DNA from 2 places in the Paenarthrobacter sp. NPDC090517 genome. Region 1 is predicted to be linked to the other one. Evidence: riboswitches for the same ligand, from Rfam matches in the RefSeq annotation. Region 1 holds a riboswitch; the other holds the start of a gene.
The links. Region 1 has a riboswitch for glycine ahead of gcvP (aminomethyl-transferring glycine dehydrogenase). Riboswitches for the same ligand answer to the same signal wherever they lie in the genome.
Positions count from the first base shown of each region.

Region 2: another riboswitch for glycine. It lies ahead of gcvP (aminomethyl-transferring glycine dehydrogenase); the one in region 1 lies ahead of gcvP (aminomethyl-transferring glycine dehydrogenase).

Region 1 is NZ_JBIVXN010000005.1:319,787-326,199, reverse strand. It holds gene gcvP (aminomethyl-transferring glycine dehydrogenase) at 1-2,731, opposite strand, end outside; glycine riboswitch at 2,869-2,967, opposite strand; gene ACIQTW_RS17130 (PucR family transcriptional regulator) at 3,042-4,556, opposite strand; gene speB (agmatinase) at 4,745-5,749, shown strand; gene ACIQTW_RS17120 (purine-cytosine permease family protein) at 5,746-6,413, shown strand, end outside.
Region 2 is NZ_JBIVXN010000014.1:4,732-11,144, reverse strand. It holds gene gcvP (aminomethyl-transferring glycine dehydrogenase) at 1-1,958, opposite strand, end outside; glycine riboswitch at 2,139-2,236, opposite strand; gene ACIQTW_RS21750 (TetR/AcrR family transcriptional regulator) at 2,331-2,870, opposite strand; gene ACIQTW_RS21745 (MFS transporter) at 2,942-4,492, shown strand; gene ACIQTW_RS21740 (cyclodeaminase/cyclohydrolase family protein) at 4,550-5,206, opposite strand; gene ACIQTW_RS21735 (amidohydrolase) at 5,297-6,413, shown strand, end outside.

The sequences.
Region 1 (6,413 bases):
AGTCGCGATCCCAATCGGAGTTCACGACGGCGGCAGCCGTGTGCGGTGCGTTGCGCAGCGGCGACTTCTCAACAGTGAAATCACCACTGGCCACCTGCTCGATCTCGGCACGGATGGTGATCATGGCTTCGATGAAACGGTCGATCTCCGCCAGGTCCTCGGACTCCGTAGGCTCCACCATCAGGGTCCCGGCAACGGGGAACGCGAGAGTGGGAGCGTGGAAGCCGAAGTCGATCAGGCGCTTGGCAACGTCTTCGGCCGTAACGCCGGTGCGGGCCGTCAGCTCACGGAGATCCAGGATGCACTCATGGGCCACGAGTCCGCCCTCGCCCGTGTACAGGATGGGGAAGTGCTCATCCAAGCGGGAAGCAACGTAGTTGGCTGCCAGCAACGCCGACTTGGTAGCCTCCGTCAGCCCCTGGCCGCCCATGAGCTTCACGTACGCCCAGGAAATCGGGAGCACGCCGGCCGAGCCATATCGCGAAGCCGAAATGGCAACACCGGTGGCAGTGTCCTCAGAAGAAACAGCACTGTTGGCGTCGCCCGGCATAAACGGAGCCAAGTGAGCCTTAGCAGCAACAGGACCAACACCTGGTCCGCCACCGCCGTGCGGGATGCAGAAGGTCTTGTGCAGGTTCAGGTGGGAAACGTCGCCGCCAAACTTACCCGGCTGGGCAAGGCCAACCAACGCGTTCAAGTTGGCACCGTCAACGTACACCTGGCCGCCGGCTGCGTGGATCGCGTCGCACACCTCGCGGACGTCGGCGTCATACACACCGTGAGTGGACGGGTAGGTGATCATGATGCAGGACAGGACGTCCTTGTTGGCTTCGATCTTGGCGGCAAGGTCCGCGTGATCGATGGTGCCGTCGGCAGCCGTAGCCACCACAACTACCTTCATGCCCGCCAACACAGCAGACGCCGCATTGGTGCCGTGAGCCGACGCCGGAATCAGGCAGACGTTGCGCTGTTCATCTCCGCGGGACAGGTGGTAGCCGCGAATCGCGAGCAGGCCCGCGAGCTCGCCCTGGGAGCCTGCATTCGGCTGGATGGAAACCTGGTCGTAGCCCGTGATCTCAGTAAGATCGGCTTCCAGGTCCTCGATCAGTTCGCGCCAACCTGCTGTCTGGTGGTCCGGAGCAAACGGGTGGATGGAGGCGAACTCAGGCCAGGAAATGGCTTCCATCTCCGCTGTGGCATTGAGCTTCATGGTGCAGGAACCCAGCGGGATCATGGTGCGGTCCAGTGCCAGGTCCCGGTCGGACAGCTTGCGGATATAGCGCAACAGCTGCGTCTCGGAACGGTGGGTGTTGAACACCGGGTGCTGCAGGAAATCGGAGCTGCGGACCACGTCTGCGGGAAGCTCGAACCCGGCGGTTTCCCCTACAGGACCGGCGCCGAAGGCTACGGCCACCGCCGAGAGGACCTCCGGCGTCGTGGTTTCATCAATGGAGACGCCAACGGTGTCCGCATTGATGAGGCGCAAGTTGATGCCGCGGGCTTCGGCGGCCGCGATGACTTTATCGGCTTTGCCGGGTACGCGGACGGTGAGGGTATCGAAGAAAGTGTCGGAGACGAGTTCGCGGCCGGCCTTCTGTAGGGTCGCCGCCAAAGCACGGGCGTGACCATGAACGGTTTCGGCGATAGCCTTCAGCCCTTCCGGACCGTGGTAAACGGCGTACATCGAGGCCACGATCGCCAGGAGAGCCTGCGCGGTGCAGATGTTGGACGTCGCCTTTTCGCGACGGATGTGCTGCTCGCGGGTTTGGAGGGCCAGGCGGTAAGCAGGGACGCCGGCGTTGTCCTTGGAAACACCAACAATGCGGCCAGGAAGTGTGCGCTCCATGCCTTCACGCACGGCCATGTAGGCAGCGTGCGGGCCACCGAAGAACAGTGGAACGCCGAAGCGCTGCGCGGTTCCGACGGCGATGTCCGCACCTTGTTCGCCCGGGGGCGTGATGAGCGTGAGCGCCAGCAAATCGGCGGCCACGGTGACCAGCGCACCGCGTTCCTTCGCGGAAGCGATCACGCCGGAGTGGTCGAACACGCGGCCCGAAACGCCGGGCTGCTGAAGGACGACGCCGTTGATGTCGCCGTCGGGAAGCCCTGCCGAAAGGTCGGAAATCTGAACTTCGAAGCCCAACGCCTCGGCGCGACCCTTCACGATCGCGATGGTCTGCGGAAGGAGGTCGGCGTCGAGGACAGTCTTGCCGTCCTTGGCATTCTTGTTCTTGTTGGCGCGGCGCATCAGCAACACGGCCTCGGCCACGGCGGTTGCTTCGTCCAGCAACGAGGCGTTGGCTACGGGAAGTCCCGTGAGGTCCTGCACCATGGTCTGGAAGTTGAGCAGTGCCTCAAGGCGGCCCTGGGAAATTTCCGGCTGGTACGGCGTGTAGGCCGTGTACCAGGCGGGAGCTTCGAGGATATTTCGGCGAATGACCGGAGGCGTGACGGTGTCGTAGTAGCCCTGGCCGATCATCTGGACGGCGGTCTTGTTCTTGGACGCGAGCTTGCGGAGCTCGGCGAGGACCTGCACCTCGGTGAGGGCATCCTGCAACTTCAGGGCAGTTTCCTGGCGGATGGAATCGGGAACCGCGACATCTACCAAGCCGTCGACAGAGTCGTAGCCGATGGCCTTGAGCATGGTGTCAACGTCGGCTTGGCGGCGGGCGCCGATGTGCCGGTCCGCGAAGGCGGTGGGGGTTGATTGAACAGTCAAGAGGAACTCCATGATTCAGGCGCCCAGTGAGCGCCACGATGATGTGGGGTTCCTCCCCGCTCTGTATTGGACCTGAGAGATTCCGCAGCAATTGTTGCCTGCTTGCACCGTCGGTGAGCCCGGTTACCCGGACTGCTTTCCAGAGTTGCCTAACCGCGGCGGTACATGGGCCTGAGAGATTCCTGGGGAGGATTTGCTCCTACGGCGCCTGACTGGATGTACCGGCAGGACTCTCCCGCCGCAGATCAATAGCGTTGCATCACCTGGGTGACACGCTTCACACCATAGCTGGTTGTTTTGAAAATGCGCAAGCAAGGTATGGCTACTGATGCATCGCTTCATGGATCTGCAGCGCAAACCACAATTGGGCGACCGTGGACGTTTCACCCATGTCCAGCCCTGTCAGTTCGCCAATTTTCCGCATTCGATAGATGATCGTCTGCCGGTGGGCGAAGAGCGCCGTCGCAGTCTTTTGCCAAGAGCGTTGCGAGTCCAAATACGTCCTCAAGGTGACAATGAGATCGCCTTCCCGGCCCTGCTCGTAGTCGAAAATCGGCCCCAAAAGACGGCGGACCAAGGCTGTCCCTTCCTCGAAACTGGTGAGTCCAAGCCACGATGGCCCCTCGGCATAGCGGGCCAGCCGCAAGTTGTTGGCACGGGCAGAACCGAGCGCCCAGAGGGACTCCTGTAGTGCACCCTGGATGTTGGCGACAGCTGCCGGCGCACTGATTCCAATGGCGGCGCCTTCCCCGGCGCAGTGCACCAGCACTTCATCAGAAACGTCGGCCGGGACCACCACGTGGAGCCTGTTATTCCGCTTCAACGTGGCCGACGCAACCCCATGCCGCCACAGTTCGATATGAACGTTAGCCAGCCTGTCGCCGTCGTCCGCTGTTTTGTTGCCGGCCGCCTCGGACATGGAGGCGAGCAGGAAACCCTGGGGCGGAACCTCAAAACCGGCCAGCCGGCTCTCCATCTCGGCCGCGCCCAAACGTCCATCCATGGCCTGCAGCAGGAACTCACCTGCCAGTCGGTGGCGGCCTTCCAGCGACAAAACGATGCGCGAAAGTTGCAGCCCCAGCACGGTTGCGGCGTGAAGAAGCACGACGGCGTCCGGGTGCGGTTCGCTGTTGGGCAGCACCACCAGGAGCGCGTTGGCGTGGGTGGGAATATCCATGGTGAGCACGTGCCTGCCGCGGATGCGGTGCCACTGGAAGTTCTTCCCGGCGAGGGATACCTGCCCGGACAAGGGAGCCCATTCCTCGGCGAGGAACACCGGAAGTGACTGCCCGTCAGGATGCCAAGGATGGAGGCAGCGCCTATCCACCACGAACAGGTCCGCGTCGAGCTCGGTGGCGAGCCTTTGGACGAGGCTCTGCCAATGGTCCTCGGAGGCTCCCGCGGTGCGGAGGAGGTCGTAAACACGGGCCGTTTGCCTCAATCGGCGGGACTCCTCCAGCAGCGAGGATTCGGCCACCGAACGGGCAATCGCGATGAACGGCAGCGGATACGGGATGTTGATCAGGGGCAGCGGAAGGCGGTTGCAGGCCTCCAGGAATTCCTCCGTAAGTGGCGGAGCGTGCATCTTCTCACCGATCGCCAACGCGCTGGCGCCACTATCCATCAAAGCTTCGGCGAGCGCTACCTGCCCTTCGGCGTCGGCGGGAATGGAGAGGCCATTGGTCATCATGAGCTCCCCACCGGTCACCCACTCCCACAGCCTGGGCAGGTCCGAGGTATGGGCCCAAGTGATGCGATTACCCAAGCCGGCGGGTCCGGCCATCAGGGTGAGTCCCAGCTGCGGCTCTGCGACGAGTTCAGCCACCGTAATCGCCATGTTTCGCCCCGATTCTTGGTCTGCTTGTTCGGCTTCAGCCGCAGGATATCGCGGCACTTAGACATTCGTCTAAACGACTCGGCCATTTGTAGTCAATGTACCGCTATCCGGGGTGATCCACGTCACCAAGAATGGAACTACTTACTTCCCGCTCAACGGCGAGCACCCCTCAACCCAAGGATCCGTCAATGACAACCCACAAGCCCATCGGTCCTGTCGACGCAACCAAAGTCCCCAGGTATGCAGGCCTCGGCACCTTCGCCCGCCTCCCCCAAATCGACCGCGTCCCGGATTACGACATCGCGATCGTCGGCGTACCGTTCGACGGCGGAACCTCCTTCCGGCCCGGCGCCCGCTTTGGTCCTGCCGCAGTCCGCGAGGCCTCCCGTCTCCTGCGCCCCGGCTACCACCCGGAGCTCGACGTTGAACCGGTGTACGAAGCCCAGGTTGTGGATGCCGGCGACATCGCCTGCACTCCCTATGACATCACCCGGGCCGTCCGTGAGATCGAGGAGCAGGCATTGCCCCTGATCAGCACGGACAAGAGGCTTATTTCCATCGGCGGCGACCACACCATCGCCCTTCCCATGCTGCGGGCCCTGAACAAGGTCCATGGCCCTGTGGCCCTGTTGCATTTCGATGCCCACTTGGACACCTGGGACACCTATTTCGACCAGCCGATCACACACGGAACCATCTTCCGACGGGCGTTCGAGGAAGGCCTGCTGGTGGAGGACAAGTCCATGCACGTGGGTATACGCGGCCCGGTCTATGACCGCAACGACTTCCTTCGCGACCACGAGTTCGGGTTCCAGATCATCCGTTGCTCGGACCTGGACGTGATCGGTGTCCCGGCAGCTATCCAGCGCGTGAAGGACAGGCTCGGCGATACCCCCGTCTACGTCTCCATCGACATTGACGTCCTGGACCCCGCGTTCGCACCCGGCACCGGAACCCCCGAAATGGGCGGGCTCCACTCCCGCGAGCTCCTGGCGTTGCTCCGCGGACTGGACGGCATCAACATCGTGGGCGCCGACGTCGTGGAAGTCGCCCCGGCGTACGACCACGCGGACATCACCACGGTCGCCGCGGCCACCCTGGTGTTCGACCTTCTCGGACTCATGGTGAACCGCAGCAAAGCGGACAACACGGCTGTTCGCGAGCTCGCTTCGGCATCCCGGAGCGCGTCATGAGGACCTCCACCGAGGCACCGCGGCCTGCTGCGGAAGTACCCCGGCTCGAGGACAGAACCATCCAGCCGATCCCCGCCAATGAGCGCCACGGCAAGGCCCGGGACCTCTTCACCATCTGGTTCGGCTCCAACATCATGATCATGACTATCATGACCGGCGGACTCGCCACCACCGTGTTCGGTCTCGGTTTTGTCCCGGCAATTGCGGGAATCATCATCGGCAACGTGGTGGGCGGCATCTTCATGGCGCTGCACTCGGCCCAGGGCCCGCAATTGGGTGTGGCCCAGATGATCCAGACCCGTGGTCAGTTCGGTTCCTTCGGCGCTTTGCTGATCGTGGTCATCGTGGTGATCATGTACGTGGGCTTCTTCGCAGCGAACCTGGTATTCGGCGGGGAAGCAATGGCTGCGGTGAGCCCGGGCATCAGCGTTGACGCGGGAATCATCATCATCGGCATCGTCAGCGTTATCGCCACGATCTTCGGTTACCGGCTCATCCATGCCTATGCACGCGTCCTCAGCGTTGCAGCCGGCCTGGCCTTGTTGCTGGCCTTCGGTTGGATCCTGATGGTCCACGGATTGCCCGGCAACTTCCTGGAGACGGGCAACTTCAACTGGGTCGGCTTCATGGGAACCATCTCCGTCTCCGCCCTGTGGCAACTGGC
Region 2 (6,413 bases), on a different contig from region 1:
TCGGCGTCGTACACACCGTGAGTGGACGGGTAGGTGATCATGATGGCCGAGAGCGCGTCCCGGTTGGCCTCGATCTTGTTCTTGAGGTCAACATGGTCGATGGTCCCGTCGGGAGCCGTGGCCACCACCACAACCTTCATGCCCGCCAGCACTGCCGAGGCAGCGTTGGTGCCATGGGCAGAAGCGGGGATCAGGCAGACGTTGCGCTGCTCGTCACCGCGGGAGAGGTGGTAGCCGCGGATGGCCAGCAGACCGGCGAGCTCGCCCTGGGAGCCTGCATTCGGCTGGATGGAAACCTGGTCGTAGCCGGTGATCTCGGTCAGCTGGGATTCGAGGTCGGTGATGAGTTCGCGCCAGCCCTCTGTCTGGGAGTCCGGTGCGAACGGGTGGATGGAGGCGAACTCGGGCCAGGAAATGGCTTCCATCTCAGCTGTGGCGTTGAGTTTCATGGTGCAGGAACCCAGCGGGATCATGGTGCGATCCAGTGCGAGGTCCCGGTCCGAGAGCTTGCGGATGTAGCGCAGGAGCTGGGTTTCGGAGCGGTGAGTGTTGAACACCGGGTGCTGCATAAAGTCGCTACTACGCTCAACGGAAGCCTCAAGCGCGAAGCCTTCACCGGACTCAAGCACCGAAGCGCCGAACACCGATGCGACGTCGGCGACAATTTCGGAAGTAGTGGTCTCATCAACCGAGATACCAACCGTGTCAGCGTTAATGCCGCGCAGGTTGATGCCCTTGGCCTCGGCAGCGGCGACAATTTCGTCAGCCTTGCCCGGGACGCGGATGGTGATGGTGTCGAAGAAGGAACCGTGAAGAACTTCGACGCCGGCAGCCTTCAGTGACGCTGCAAGCGTGAGGGCGTGGCCGTGGGCGGTTTCGGCGATCGCTTTCAAGCCTTCAGGGCCGTGATAAACGGCGTACATCGAGGCCACAATGGCCAACAACGCCTGCGCGGTGCAGATGTTGGACGTCGCCTTCTCACGGCGGATGTGCTGCTCGCGGGTCTGCAGCGCCAAGCGGTAGGCGGGGACACCGGCGTCGTCCTTGGAAACGCCCACCAGACGGCCGGGCATGGACCGCTCAAGTCCCTTTTGGACCGCCATGTATGCGGCGTGGGGGCCGCCGAAGAAGAGCGGAACGCCCAAACGCTGCGCGGAACCTACAGCGATGTCGGCGCCCTGCTCGCCCGGAGGGGTGATGAGCGTCAGGGACAGGAGGTCGGCAGCAACGGTTACCAGCGCACCGCGCTCCTTGGCGTCGGCAATCACGGCAGAGTGGTCGAACACTCGGCCGGAAACGCCGGGCTGCTGGAGGACCACGCCGTTGATGGCGCCTTCCGGGAGACCCAAGGAAAGGTCAGCGACCTCGACTTCGAAACCGAGCGCCTCGGCCCGGCCCTTGACGATGGCGATGGTCTGCGGGAGGCAATCAGCGTCGAGGACAGTCTTACCATCCTGGACAGCCTTGTTCTTGTTGGCGCGGCGCATCATGAGGACGGCTTCGGCCACTGCAGTGGCTTCATCCAGTAGGGACGCGTTGGCGATCGGCAGCCCGACCAGGTCCTGGACCATGGTCTGGAAGTTCAGGAGTGCTTCAAGGCGGCCCTGCGAGATTTCCGGCTGGTAAGGGGTATAGGCGGTGTACCAAGCCGGGGATTCGAGGATGTTCCGGCGGATCACGGGCGGCGTCACGGTGTCGTAGTAGCCCTGGCCGATCATCTGAACGGCTGTTTTGTTCTTGGACGCGAGCTTGCGCAGCTCGGCCAGGACTTCAACTTCGCTCAGCGCGTTCTGCAGGGTGAGGGCTACATCCTGGCGGATGTCGTTCGGGACGGCGGTGTCGACCAGCGAATCAACAGTGTCGTAGCCGACGGACTTGAGCATGGTCTCAATGTCGGCCTTGCGGCGTGCGCCGATATGCCGATCGACGAAGGTGGTGGAGGCAGAACTAACCGTCACGAAGGAACTCCATTACTTGGGCAGCGTTTGGGTACGCCACAGCGGCTGGGTTCCTCCCCGCTCTGTATTGGACCTGAGAGTTTCCGCGCGTTGCGTGAACAACAATCGCTTGCACCGTCGGTGAGCACAACACTCTTTGACCCGGAGGTAGGCTGAGTGCCTGCTGCTTTCCAGAGTTGCCTAGCCGCGGCGGTGCGTGGGCCTGAGAGATTCCTGGGGAGGGTTTGCTCCTACGGCGCCTGCATCACTTGCTTGCAGGACTCTCCCGCCGCAGATCAAAAGGCATGTTCAGTTGTGTATGGGTGCCATGTAGGGCACGCCACGAGGGTTAATTGTCCTACGTGCCGGGCCGTGCAGCAAATGGGTGAACGGCTACTTCCGCAATCGCTCGAGGACTCCCAGCAGGATTTCGACGTCGGCTTCCCGTCCTGCGTTGCCGCCCTCCTGCCCGCCTTCAAAAATCGCATTGAAATAGAGGCCATCACCCATGTAGCTGACGGCCTTGGCAACTTCCGGCCCGACGTCCTCAGCCAGCACGTCCAGCCAGCGTCGCTGGATCGCCGCAAACCTGCGGCGGGTTTCTTCGTGGGCCACTTCGGCCAGTCTTGTGGCAGCGACGAAGGCCCGGTCCATGGGCGTATCCGCCCAGAGCGAGGACCGGATGAAGTAGGCGGCTGAACCATCGGGGGCAGCCTTCATCAGTTCGGTATCTTCCTGGGCAAGCAGGTCCAGGCGTTCCAGAAGTGCCGTGATCAACGCTTCCTTATTGGGAAAGTGGTAGAGCAGCCCACCCTTGGAAACGCCTGCACGCTTGGCAACGGCGTCGAGCGTCGCGGCACGCTCCCCTACCTCTATAAGCAGGGCTTCGAAGGCATCCAGGACGGCGTCCCGGGCAACTGGTTTTCGTGGCATGTGTCCATCATTCCCTAAAGGCTTACGGGCTTCTATTTGTAACTGTACCGTCTGGACGGTATAGTTGTTACATGTTCTCGCCGTCCTCAACCCAAGCGCCCCGTTCCGCCCAACCCGTTAAGGGCCAGGCAGCACCGTGGCGCGATTGGACGGCACTGGCACTCCTGATGTTTCCGGTGCTGCTGGTGGCCGTCGACAACACCGCGCTCACCTTCGCTCTGCCCGAAATCTCCCGCTCCCTGGACGTGGGCGGTATCCAATTGCTGTGGATTGTTGATGCGTACCCGCTGGTCCTCGCAGCATTGCTGGTGTCCATGGGCAACTTGGGCGACAGGATCGGACGACGTCGGCTGCTACTGATCGGCAGCACGGGCTTCGCAGCGGTTTCGGCTGCTACGGCCTTCGCGCCTTCCGCTGAATGGCTCATTGCCGGCCGCGCGGGCCTGGGCGTCTTCGGCGCCATGCTGATGCCGTCAACCCTGTCCCTGATCCGGAACATCTTCACCGATCCCAACCGGCGTCGGCTCGCGATCGCCGTCTGGGCCGCCGGTTTCTCCGGCGGTGCCGCTCTTGGTCCGATCTTCGGTGGCTGGCTGGTGGAGCACTTCTGGTGGGGTGCCGTGTTCCTGGTGGCGGCTTTCCTGCTCCTGCCACTCCTGGCCTTTGGCCGTGTGCTGATTCCCGAGTCCAAGGACGCCAATCCTGGCCGGGTAGATGTGCCCAGCATCGTCCTGTCCGTGATCACCATGGCGCCGTTCGTTTACGGCATCAAGGAATTCGCGGTTCACGGTTTCGGGGCATCTGCGGCTGCCTTCATGGGGTTTGGAGTGGTGATGGGCATTATGTTCGTTCGCCGCCAGCAGCGGATCGAGAACCCCATGCTGGACGTCTCTTTGTTCAAGAACAAGGTGTTCAGTACCGCAATCGTGGCGAACGTCCTGTCCCTGTTCTCCATGACTGGCTTCATCTACTTCTTCGCCCAGCACCTGCAACTTGTTGAGGGCCAGTCACCCATGGAGGCTGGGATCGCAATGATTCCCGCCCTGCTGGCAACGGTCATCGCCGGCCTGCTGGTGGTGCCGCTGGTCAAGCGCGTACGACCCGGGTTCGTTGTGGCCGCGGGCCTGACTCTCAGCGGCGTGGGTTACCTGATTGTGGTGGTGGGTGACCACGGCAGCGGACCCGTGTTCCTGTTGTCAGCCCTGACCGTACTCGCAGTGGGCGTAGGGGCCGCGGAAACCATCTCCAACGACCTCATCCTTGCCTCAGTACCGGCCGACAAGTCCGGCGCCGCCTCGGCCATTTCCGAGACCGGCTATGAGCTGGGGTCGCTCCTGGGAACGGCAGTGCTTGGCTCGATCCTCACTGCTTCCTACCAGCACAACCTCGTCATTCCGGACGGTGTATCCACGCAAGCGGCCGGTAAGTCCACGGAAACGCTGGCCGGTGCTGTTGATGCAGCGGCTGCCCTTCCGGCCTCATTATCGGAGGCGCTGACGGTCGCCGCCCGGACAGCCTTCGAGTCCGGCGTCCACATCACTGCGGCGATTGGGCTGGTACTGATGGCTGGCGCGGCAGTGCTCGCCGCCGTCGTGCTCCGGCGTGTGCCGAAGGCGCAGTAACGGGCACCGCGCCGAAGGCTCAGTAGAGAGCAGTAGTAAACACGGCGCCGGCTGAAGCTAGATGGCTTCGGTCGGCGCCGCTTTTTTGTCGACTCCGGCGGTTAGTTCGTCGATCCTGTCGAGGGCGTCGCTGAGCCGAGTGACCGTGTTCCATAGCTCTGGATGCTGTTCCTTGACTTCCTCGAGTGTGGCGCCTGCGGAGGTCAGGGATGCGAGGTCGAAGCTCACGTTGGTTCTGGCTCCGGCTATGGCTGCGCGGAGGGCTCCGAAGCCCACCACGACGTCGGCGATAAGCGCTGGATTGCCGTTTGACGCGAGCCAGCCGAGGTCTTCAATGGCGCCGATAGCCCGCTCCCCCAGAACTGCTGATGCTTTGGCAGCGTCGACGGATGCTTGATGTATTGCGTCGTCGCGTTCCGGGCCGGGGTCCAGGCGGAAGGCAGCGCCGAAGGCGTTGGAGGCGGAAGCGTCGTCGTCGGCCAGGTGAAGGGCAATTCGTCGGAGTTCCTGCGCCCGGGAGTGGACGCCGGTCAGCTGTTCGCGCTGGGTCTCCTCCGCCTCGGTATACCCGGCCACCATGGACGTCAACGAAGCGGCAATGGAGAGCATGACCCCGGTCCCGGCACCCCCGCCTGGCGAGCCTGTGGATTCCGCCAAGGCTTTGGTCCATTCCTCAACGGTGGATTGCGTGGTGACTGATTGAGAATCGTTCATGCCATCCAGTGTGCCGGGGCTTCCCGGCCTTTGCAGCTTAGGGCTGGATACACTGGCCAGACCTAGGCGTCGAATGAAAAGGGCAGACTCATGACCATTGACCTCGAAGAGCTATATAAGGACCTACATGCCCATCCTGAGTTGTCCTTCCAGGAGACCCGAACAGCCGGAATCGCCGCGGGCTATCTCGAAGATCTTGGCTTCACTGTTCATCGCAACATCGGAAAGACCGGGGTTGTGGGCGTTCTGGACAACGGGCCCGGACCGGTGGTGATGCTCCGGGCTGATATGGACGCCTTGCCGGTCAAGGAAGCAACTGGTTTGGATTATGCAAGCACGGCTGTGGGTGTTGATCATGAGGGCAAGGACATGCCAATCATGCACGCTTGCGGCCACGACGTGCATGTGAGCTGCCTGGTTGGTGCTGTGGATGCCCTGGCCGCGCAGCGTCATGAATGGCAGGGCACCCTGATCGCGCTCTTCCAGCCGGCCGAAGAATGGGGAGGCGGGGCCGAAACCATGGTTGCCGACGGGCTGTACGACGCAGTGCCCAAACCGGATGTCGTCCTGGGCCAACATGTGGCCCCCTTCCCCGCCGGATGGTTCGGTATCCGTCCCGGCGTCACCATGGCATCCGCCGATTCCCTCAACATCACTTTGCATGGGCGGGGAGGCCACGGATCACGTCCGGAGACCACCATTGACCCGGTTTTGATGGCTGCTGCAGCCACTGTGCGGTTGCAGGGCATTGTGTCGCGTGAGCTTGCCCCGAGTGACTCCGCAGTGGTGACCGTTGGACAGATTCACTCCGGCACCAAGAACAACATCATTCCCGAAACGGCAACCTTGGGCCTCAGCGTCCGTACCTTCAGCGATGCCACCAGGGACAAAATCCTCGGCTCAATCGAGCGCATTGCCAACGCGGAATCCACAGCTTCAGGTGCACCCAAGGACCCCGAGATTCATTTCGAAGAGCACTTCCCGCTGACCGTCAACGACCAAGCTGCCACCGAGAGAGTGTCTGCAGCTTTCAAGGCAAAGTTTGGCGAAACCCAGATCATCGACCCCGGCCCTGTGTCCGGAAGCGAGGACGTGGGGGCCTTGGCTAAGGCTGCCGGCGCTCCGTTGGTTTTCTGGTTCCTTGGTGGTGCCGAACCCTCCTTGTTTAAGGAGTGGGCTACTACGGGTCGCCTTCCCGAGGACATTC